DNA from 3 places in the Clostridium moutaii genome. Region 1 is predicted to be linked to each of the others. Evidence: a T-box and tRNA genes for the amino acid it is inferred to sense, from the RefSeq annotation. Region 1 holds a T-box; the other regions hold tRNA genes.
The links. A T-box is a leader RNA that pairs with one kind of tRNA and senses whether it is charged. The one in region 1 lies ahead of AB8U03_RS17085 (valine--tRNA ligase), so its partner is inferred to be a tRNA-Val.

Region 1 (3,279 bases):
TATAACCTGGCCGCAGTCTTTACAATACCATACGGGAATCCTATGGCCCCACCAAAGCTGCCTTGAAATACACCAATCCTGAATGTTTTCCATCCAGTTAAAATAAGTCTTTTCAAACCTTTCAGGTATAAATTTAATTTTCTTGTTTTTTACCACATCCATAGCCGGTTTTGCCAAAGGCTTCATTTTTACAAACCATTGTTTTGAAATCATTGGTTCAATGGTAGTTCCACATCTGTCATGACATCCTACATTATGCATGTGTTCTTTTATTTTTACCAAAAATCCCTGTTCTTTCAAATCCTCCACCAGTAATTTTCTAGCTTCGTATCTATCCATTCCATCATATTTGCTTCCTGGAAGCTTTATTGTTCCATCTTCATTCATTATTACAATTTCGGGCAAATTATGTCTTTTACCTACATAATAATCATTAGGATCATGTGCAGGAGTTATTTTAACTGCTCCTGTACCAAACTCCATGTCTACATAATCATCAGCAACTATTGGTATTTCTCTATTTACAATAGGAAGTACAGCAGTCTTGCCAACTAAATGCTTATACCTTTCATCCTTAGGATTAACTGCAATAGCTGTGTCACCAAACATGGTCTCCGGCCTTGTAGTGGCAATCTCCAAATATTCATCACTTTCAACTACCTTATACCTTATGTGCCAGAAGCATCCCTGCTGCTCGTTGTATTCAATTTCTGCATCCGATATAGCAGTGCGGCATTTTGGACACCAATTTATTATTCTATTTCCCTGATATATAAGTCCATCATTATATAATTTGACAAAGAACTTTTTCACGGCCTTGTTAAGTCCTGCATCCATAGTAAATCTCTCTCTTGTGAAATCTACAGAACACCCAAGTTTTTTTACTTGATTTCTTATTCTCTCCCTATACTCATGAGTCCAATCCCAAGTCTTTTCAAGAAATGCATCCCGGCCTATTTCCTTTTTTACAATGCCATCTTTTAAAAGTTCCTTTTCCACCTTTACCTCAGTAGCTATACTGGCATGATCTTCTCCAGGAACCCATAACGTATTATATCCCTGCATTCTTTTGGTTCTTATCAGTATATCCTGAATTGTATCATCTAAAGCATGACCTAGATGTAATTTTCCCGTAATATTTGGAGGGGGTATTACTATGGTATAAGTTTTTTTATTATCATCTGCACGGGGCGTAAAATACCCTTTTTCCTGCCAATTATTATAAAGTTTTTCTTCAAATGTCTTTGGATTATAAGTGGTTTCCATATCTTTCCTTTTCGACATTAGATCTCCTCCTTAAATATGTTTAAAATAATCTTACATATAAAAAAGCCTTCATCCACAAAGGACGAAGACCCGCGTTGCCACCTTTTTTCCTGAAAATTACAGGCTCTTAAAAAATAACGATTGAGAAAACCGCCCCTACCTACTTTTATTTCAGTAGAGAAGCTCCAAAGCTACCTTCAGGATATATTATATGAAAAGCCTCTCAACTAACAGCTTCTCTCTCTTTATACAATGTTATCCCTACTCCTCTTTTTCACAGCTAATAAATTTAATTTGATACATTTCTTATTATAACGTTAATTTTTAAGCTGTCAAGAAATTTTTATACAAGTTTCAAATAGGTAAGCATTCCTTACGAGCAAACTTCACCTGAATCTAAGAATCACTTCATATATAACTGCCAAAAAAGCTAGTATCTTTCAGATATATTTCCAGCAGAATCATTAATCAACTTTACAGCTAATCTATATTTATAAGGAAATATATCTTTATATTCTTCTTCTAAAAGAATTTCTTCAAAATCATCTTCCTGTATAAGTCCATACTTAGGATGAAAAACTATGGCTCCATAATTTTTCCCACCATCTCTTATTTCTATAAAAAATACAGCAACAAATTTCTTGCCGCCAACACCTAAAAGTGTACCTGGAATATAAGCCTCATCCATTTCATTATAGGAAAATCCGTACATGCTTTCAAATTTCATACTTATTTCCCTATATATTTTTTCGAAGTAGAACATATCATTTTCCATTCTCGCGAAATCAACTTTTAAAGTATATTCCTTTATATATTTTAAATATTCACTGTTCAAAGGCCACATCACCTATCATTTATATTTTCTACTATTATATCAAAATTATATTGCTGTGAACATATGAAATTTAAAATAAATATTTTCTAAGCCAAACTTATACGGCCATGAGTTCGGCTTAGAATCACGTTTACTTAAGGGCTTTTTCTGCAAAAGAATTATTGACTATCTTATCAAAAGGAGGCTTTTCAGGTATTAAATCTGATTTATATGATTGTATTATATTCATAAGTCTATTTAAATTTTGTTCTTTTATAACAGGAGTATCAGCATAGGCTTTTATATTCCTGTAGTTTTTTATTACAGATTTTAATACACCTTCATCAGTCCCCGGGAAAAAGGATTTTATGGCTTCAGCCACTTCTTTATCATTGTGTTTTTGAACCCATATCTGACCCTTATGAATAGCATTTGTGAATTTTTGTATTGTTTCAGGATTTTTTGATATATAAGACTTGGTGGCAAAATAACAGGTATAAGGCAATACACCTGCAGATTGACCTACTGAGGCTGCTATATAACCATTCTTATCCTTTTCCAGCATACTGGCAGTTGGTTCAAAAAGAGCCACATAATCTCCTGTATTTGCCTTAAATGCACCGGCTGTTGCGGTATAAGCTAAATTGGTTATTAAGTTTACATCTTTTCCTGGTTGTATACCATTTTCTTTAAGTACATATTCCAATGCCATTTCTGGAACTCCACCAGGTCTTCCACCAATTATGGTCTTTCCCCTGACAGATTCCCATTTAAAATCTTTTTGTGCATTTCTGCCCACTAAAAAAGAGCCATCTGTAGTAGTTAGCTGGGCAAATAATACAGGAAAATCCTTTCGTTTTTGATTATATATATATATTACCTGTTCTGGGCCACAAAATCCTATGTCACAGCTTCCGCTCAATACCTGCTGCATTGTTTTATCCGCTCCCTGTCCCGTTGTAAGGTCTATATTTATACCCTGCTCTTTAAACATTCCCTGGTTTATCGCCACATACATAGGGGCATAAAATGCGGATCTGGCAACTTCGTTTAGTTTTATATTAACTAGAGCCTTATCATCTTTTTTACTGCTGCCACAAGCTGTAAAAATAGTAACTACAAATATAAAACACAACAAAACAGAATAGATTCCAAATTTTTTTCTTATCATATATCCTCCAAAAACCAATTTTAATATC
Region 2 (3,279 bases), on a different contig from region 1:
TGACGGCCGGCGACTTACTTGATTTATCTGAATTGGAAGCAGCAAAATATATTCTGAGTGAACTGGATGCCTAAATGTTATTTTATATGTACCCTGCAAGTAACACAAACCAACAAGCGATATATGAAAACGGGAATCAATAAATTGTCATCATTGCTTCCCGTTTTTGCTGAATTTATTTTTTACATTAAGGTGCGTACCACGCCGCCGGTAATATAGGAGGCCCTGTCGGATACAAGGAATGCGATCAGCTCCGCGACTTCCTCGGGCCGGGCTGGACGTCCCAAGGGAACACCGCCTATAGAATCCATCAATGCTTGCCGAGCATCATCCAATGAAATGCTTGAATCTTTCAACATATTTTCAATGATCTGCTCGGATGAACTGGTCTGTGTATAGCCTGGGACAACACAATTTATACGGATTCCGTCCGGTGCATACTGCGTCGCCAGCCCTTTGCTGTAGTTCGTAAGTGCCACCCGTTACTAACACTCGTTTGCTCGAAAGTTCTTTCACACTCCCAGTCTTAAAGTTCTGCATTTCAGTCGATTATCCCCCTACCTGCCTTTATGAGAATTTGACTGTCAATCGGTGACGACCTTGCCATCCCATTCTGCAACCGGTACAGAGGTATGCTCGTGGATGACTTTCCATTCACCGTCCTGTTTTTCAAAACAATCCGTTTGACGAACAAGCATAGGGGGATTGACCGTACCGTCCTTCGTAGCCGTATTCCACCGCTGAACCATGCAGACGACGCCCATGTCGCCATTGATATAGGTTTCCGTTTCTAGAATTTCAATTTTGCATGTTTTCAACTGGCCAAAAGCATCATCAAAGGCCTTTTTAGCGGGTTTGACGCCTTTTGAGGCGAAAGGCGCAATATCGAACCACATGGCGTTGTCTGCCCAATGTTTCGTGCTTTGCGCACCTGTCATTGACTTTGACATTTCCTCAACAATTGAGAGTATTGCCTTCTTATCGTTTTCCATATTCATTGTTTTCTCCTTTTTGGAGGATAACCTCCTTTTTTGCTTATTATATCACTCAAAACTGGACTACAGTATGTCACGTTATATGCTAATTATTTTTACAGCTACACTCATATTATATGGGTTTGAGGCTCCAGCCAATCTTAATGGCTATATCTGGTTGACTGCAGCGGCGAGTTGCGACGAACATGGCGTATTCATAACTTTAAGGAGATTTTTCCCTTTTATGCATGATTGAATTTTTTCACGTTTCCCTTGAACCTTTTCACGAAAAGTAGGGAATCACCGCAGAGAGGTGTGCATCTTTTCACGATACGGGTTCAAAAAAGAAAAAAGCCGCCCATCAAGGTGGCCGGTTTTTTTATGTAAAATGCGGAAAAGCCCAATATTACTGGACTTTTTCGTGCGTCAACATTGTATCAATATTGACGTGATAATATGGTGGAAACAGGGGGGCTCGAACCCTCGACCTTACGGATGTGAACCGTACGCTCTAACCAGCTGAGCTATGCCTCCAAAATGTATTAGCTTGCCCGTTTTGAGACAGCCTAAATTTTGCATGTGGCGGAGACGGTGGGATTCGAACCCACGGAGCAGCTCAACACCGCTCAAACGATTTCGAGTCGTTCTCGTTATGACCTCTTCGATACGTCTCCATATAAAATTTCAGAAATTCTTATCTTTTCTTTTTAAAAAACTCATCCAATATATTGCCACATTCTTCATTATAATCCCATTGAATATTAGTCCAATGGTTTAAATATTTATTTTGCAATACATTCACTACAGAACCGCAGGCTCCTGCATTTGGATCAAATGTTCCTATATACAATTTACTAATTCTACACTGCAATATAGCTCCTGCGCACATGGGACACGGTTCTAAAGTAACGTACATGCTGCAGTCTTTTAATCTCCAATTTTCAAGTACTTTTGAAGCACTTTTTATAGCAATAATTTCTGCATGAGCAGTTGAATCTTTCAATGTTTCTTTTAAGTTACATGCTTTTGATATAAGCCTCTGATTTTTTGTTATAACAGCTCCTACTGGAACTTCACCTAACTCTAATGCTATTCTAGCTTGTTTTATGGCTTCAAGCATGAAATCCATCATATAGATACCTCAAAAACTAAATATTTCAAGTTATTTTCTACTCAAACTTAAACTAAAATATTTTATTATTTCAAACAAACATATAAATCAATATTGATAAATAAAATATAAATATAGAATAAGGATATACTATTTAAAACAGATAATAATTTTCATAAAACAAATGCCCTGTAAATACCGTATTCACAAGACTTTATGGTGCGCCCGAGAGGAGTCGAACCTCCGGCACGCGGTTTAGGAAACCGCTGCTCTATCCTACTGAGCTACGAGCGCATATATAATTACTACCCTCATATTCTATTATAATTTATGAAAATTGTCAATTTTTTTCGCAAATTTTATCAGAAAGCTTTTGTTTTAATGACATCTAAAATCCTATTGATTTTCAATCATGTGGATTATAAGATGATTTATTTATAAAGTTAAATTTATGGAGGAGGAACAAATATGATTAATGAATTAAAAAATTTATTTTTGGCAGGCATAGGTTCAGCTGCATATACTTATGAAAAATCAGTAAAATTAATTGAGGAAATGGTCCAAAAGGGAAAAATAACAGTAGATGAGGGGAAACAGTTATCCGAAGAATTAAAAAAAACAGTCATAGCTAAAAAAGAAGAGATAAAACCCATAAGCAAAACCGATCTGCTATCCATATTGGATAGTATGAATCTTGCTTCTAAAGAAGATATATCATCAATAAATGAGAGATTAACCAAACTTGAAAATAAGATAAGTGATGGAGATGACTAAAGCTTTAAGCTTTAGTCGTTAAATATATACCATGCAAAACCGATACTCAAAAAGATTTAAAGAAATAATGAAGGTACTAGCTAAATATGGTTTTAAATTTTTAGTATATACTAAAAATCATAATAAAGAAAAATCTCCTGAAAATCTTAGAAGGGCTTTTGAAGAACTTGGACCTACTTTTATAAAGATAGGTCAAATATTAAGTTCAAGACCAGATATACTACCTTCACAATACATTGAAGAACTCTCAAAGCTCCAAGATGATGTACTTCCAGAAAAGCATGAAAATATAAACAAAGTATTTTTTGATGAATTCAGAAAAAATATAGAGGATTGTTTTTTGAGTTTTGAAAAGATCCCCTTAGCCTCAGGCTCCATTGCACAAGTACACAATGCAACCTTAAAAGATGGGAAAAATGT
Region 3 (3,279 bases), on a different contig from region 1:
TATAACTAAGGCAAGTGGAAGTATGGTAATAGATATAGGCGGTGGAACTACCGATGTGGCAATAATTTCGCTGGGGGGAATAGTAGTAAGATCTTCAATTAAGGTAGCAGGAGACAGGTTTGATGAATCCATAATGAAATATATTAGAAAAGAACATAAATTGATGATTGGAGAAAGGACTTCAGAAGACTTAAAGATAAATATAGGTTCTGCATTTAACAAAGATGAAGAGATAAGTATGGAAATAAGGGGAAGAGATTTAATTACAGGGCTCCCCAAAAATATGGAAGTATCATCTAAAGAAATGAGAATAGCTTTGAAGGAAACTGTAAATTCTATAGCAGATACAGCTAGGGCGGTATTGGAAAAAACTCCTCCAGAGTTATCCGCTGATATAGCTGAGAAAGGTATTGTTATGACTGGAGGAGGAGCCTTGCTAAATGGATTAAGTGATTTAATACAGGAAGTAACTCATGTGCCTGTTTATGTAGCTGAAGATCCAATATCCTGTGTAGCTTTAGGCACAGGAAAGGTTCTTGAGTATTTGGACAAAATGGAAGTTATTTTTACCGGTGATGATATAACCTTAATAGATTGAGGATATTTTATTGGTGTTAAAAAATTTGTCTATATATTTACAATAAGATATTATTATAATAGAGATAATATGAATGAATTAATGAATAAAGTATTACTTCGGCCATATTTAAAATTAGATTCAAACGTATATTGCTGGTATTATTAAATATATCTTCATTGCCATTTGAATCAACTATGCCTATTATTGAGGAATCCCCTACATTGGGAAGGGATTTTCCTACTCCCTTGCCGGGATGAACGGGAAAGTCCCTTACCTGTATTTCTCCAATGGTTTTGGAATCTCCTAAACAGGCATCGATCCCTATAATGTTGTTATGAGGATGAAGTAACTTTATTTCATTTAGTCTACTCTCAATGTTCAAAGCATGTATGGGTTCTGAAATTGTGCCATAAACTGGCAGAGGAAAGTGCTTGCACTTTAGCAGAGTACCTACTAAGGGGCCAAGACAGTCCCCTATATATCTATCTGTACCGATACATACAATAATGGTATCCTTGTTGATGTGATCCTTTAAAAAATAGGCTAAATCGTAATATGCCAATGGATTTTTATAGTTAGATTTTACTTTATTCAATATATTCACCTTCTTTTATGTATGCAATACCTATCTATGGATAATATCCAAAGAGAATACTATATATAATTTATATGATGGAATTATGTAAAATATTATGTCTAAATCACAGGTATATGATTTCTAAAGGAATAATGAGATACATGAAGGAATAAACATTTAACATTAGATTTTAATGTAATATGAAATTTGAAAATAATTGCACAAAAATGTATACTAAACTACGTTAAACGCCTTTATGTTTTATGTGGGCGTAATTGTATGAAATAAATAGGCTGGCATAGCTCAGCAGGTAGAGCAACTGACTTGTAATCAGTAGGTCGTGGGTTCGAAGCCTACTGCCAGCACCAAATGTGGAGGAATTCCCGAGCGGCCAAAGGGGGCAGACTGTAAATCTGTTGTCAGTGACTTCGATGGTTCGAATCCATCTTCCTCCACCAAATATTATGGGCGCATAGCTCAGCTGGGAGAGCATCTGCCTTACAAGCAGAGGGTCACAGGTTCGAGCCCTGTTGTGCCCACCACATTATAACAAAATAAGCTGGCATAGCTCAGCAGGTAGAGCAACTGACTTGTAATCAGTAGGTCGTGGGTTCGAAGCCTACTGCCAGCACCAAATGCGGAGGAATTCCCGAGCGGCCAAAGGGGGCAGACTGTAAATCTGTTGTCAGTGACTTCGATGGTTCGAATCCATCTTCCTCCACCATAAAAAAGCACTGTTAGGGTGTTTTTTGTTTTATTAGAATCTTTATAATTATTGTAAATCTATAATATAAACTCTTATCCAGAGAGGCGGAGGGAAAAAGGCCCGATGAAACCCGGCAACCAGTAGAAATTTTGCCAAGGTGCCAATTCCTGCAAGTTAATTTTGCAAGATAAGAGAGCAGTTAATTATTTAACCTCTTCTTATTTGAAGAGGTTTTTATTTTTTTATACAGTATGGAGGTATTGAAAATGAGAAAATTATTTACGTCTGAGTCAGTTACAGAAGGTCATCCAGATAAAATGTGCGATCAAATTTCAGATGCAATTCTGGACGCTATATTAAAACAAGATCCTTACGGAAGAGTAGCATGTGAAACTGCTACTACTACAGGTATGATTTTGGTTATGGGAGAAATATCAACTAAATGTTATGTTGATATATCTAAAATAGTTAGAAAGACTGTAAGGGAAATAGGATATACCAGAGCTAAATATGGATTTGACTGTGATACCTGCTCAGTGATGAGCTCAATTGATGAACAATCATCAGATATAGCTATGGGGGTCAACCAGTCCCTGGAAGCTAAAAAAGGACAGATGGAGGGAACAGATGCCATAGGAGCAGGAGATCAAGGTATGATGTTTGGATTTGCCACTAATGAGACTCCAGAATATATGCCTATGCCTATAAGTCTGGCTCATAAGCTGGCAAAAAGATTGGCACAGGTTAGAAAGGATGGGACTTTAAGTTATTTGAGGCCAGATGGAAAAACCCAGGTGACTATAGAATATGATGACAATAAACCTATTAGAGTTGATACTATAGTGGTATCCGCCCAGCATGATGAACTGGTAACTAAAGAACAAATTGAAAGTGATATAATTGAACATGTTATAAAGCCTGTTGTGTCACCGGAATTTTTGGATAAAAATACTAAGTACTTCATAAATCCAACAGGAAGGTTTGTGGTTGGTGGACCTCAGGGAGACTCTGGTCTTACAGGAAGAAAAATAATAGTGGACACCTATGGTGGATATGGAAGACATGGTGGTGGAGCGTTTTCAGGAAAGGATCCAACCAAGGTGGATAGATCCGCTGCTTATGCTGCAAGATGGGTGGCAAAAAATTTGGTAGCTGCTGGTGTTGCCGATAAGCTGGAAATACAACTTGCATATGCTATAGGTGTAGCAAAACCTGTATCTATAACTGTTGATACTTTCAACACTGGGAAAATATCAGAAGAGGAAATAGTGGGCATAGTAGAGAAGGTATTTGATCTAAGGCCAGCTGTTATAATAAGGGATTTGGATTTGAGAAGACCTATATACAGACAGGTTGCAGCTTATGGGCATTTTGGAAGAACCGATATAGATTTACCTTGGGAAAAATTAAATAAAG

Region 2: it has a tRNA-Val gene. The T-box ahead of AB8U03_RS17085 (valine--tRNA ligase) is inferred to sense a tRNA for this amino acid. The anticodon was not compared.
Region 3: it has a tRNA-Val gene. The T-box ahead of AB8U03_RS17085 (valine--tRNA ligase) is inferred to sense a tRNA for this amino acid. The anticodon was not compared.

What each region holds. Positions count from the first base shown of each region.
Region 1 is NZ_JBGEWD010000027.1:18,179-21,457, forward strand. Features, by position in the region: gene AB8U03_RS17085 (valine--tRNA ligase) at 1-1,284, opposite strand, end outside; T-box leader at 1,342-1,553, opposite strand; gene AB8U03_RS17090 (hypothetical protein) at 1,697-2,101, opposite strand; gene AB8U03_RS17095 (ABC transporter substrate-binding protein) at 2,232-3,251, opposite strand.
Region 2 is NZ_JBGEWD010000020.1:28,959-32,237, reverse strand. Features, by position in the region: gene AB8U03_RS15285 (DNA polymerase Y family protein) at 1-74, shown strand, start outside; gene AB8U03_RS15280 (SDR family oxidoreductase) at 183-479, opposite strand; gene AB8U03_RS15275 (YybH family protein) at 585-992, opposite strand; tRNA gene AB8U03_RS15270 (tRNA-Val) at 1,432-1,508, opposite strand; tRNA gene AB8U03_RS15265 (tRNA-Ser) at 1,555-1,648, opposite strand; gene AB8U03_RS15260 (nucleoside deaminase) at 1,669-2,106, opposite strand; tRNA gene AB8U03_RS15255 (tRNA-Arg) at 2,303-2,379, opposite strand; gene AB8U03_RS15250 (phasin family protein) at 2,554-2,859, shown strand; gene AB8U03_RS15245 (ABC1 kinase family protein) at 2,891-3,279, shown strand, end outside.
Region 3 is NZ_JBGEWD010000002.1:183,910-187,188, reverse strand. Features, by position in the region: gene mreB (rod shape-determining protein) at 1-598, shown strand, start outside; gene yyaC (spore protease YyaC) at 636-1,175, opposite strand; tRNA gene AB8U03_RS03625 (tRNA-Thr) at 1,450-1,525, shown strand; tRNA gene AB8U03_RS03620 (tRNA-Tyr) at 1,531-1,615, shown strand; tRNA gene AB8U03_RS03615 (tRNA-Val) at 1,624-1,699, shown strand; tRNA gene AB8U03_RS03610 (tRNA-Thr) at 1,716-1,791, shown strand; tRNA gene AB8U03_RS03605 (tRNA-Tyr) at 1,797-1,881, shown strand; SAM riboswitch class I at 1,953-2,057, shown strand; gene metK (methionine adenosyltransferase) at 2,130-3,279, shown strand, end outside.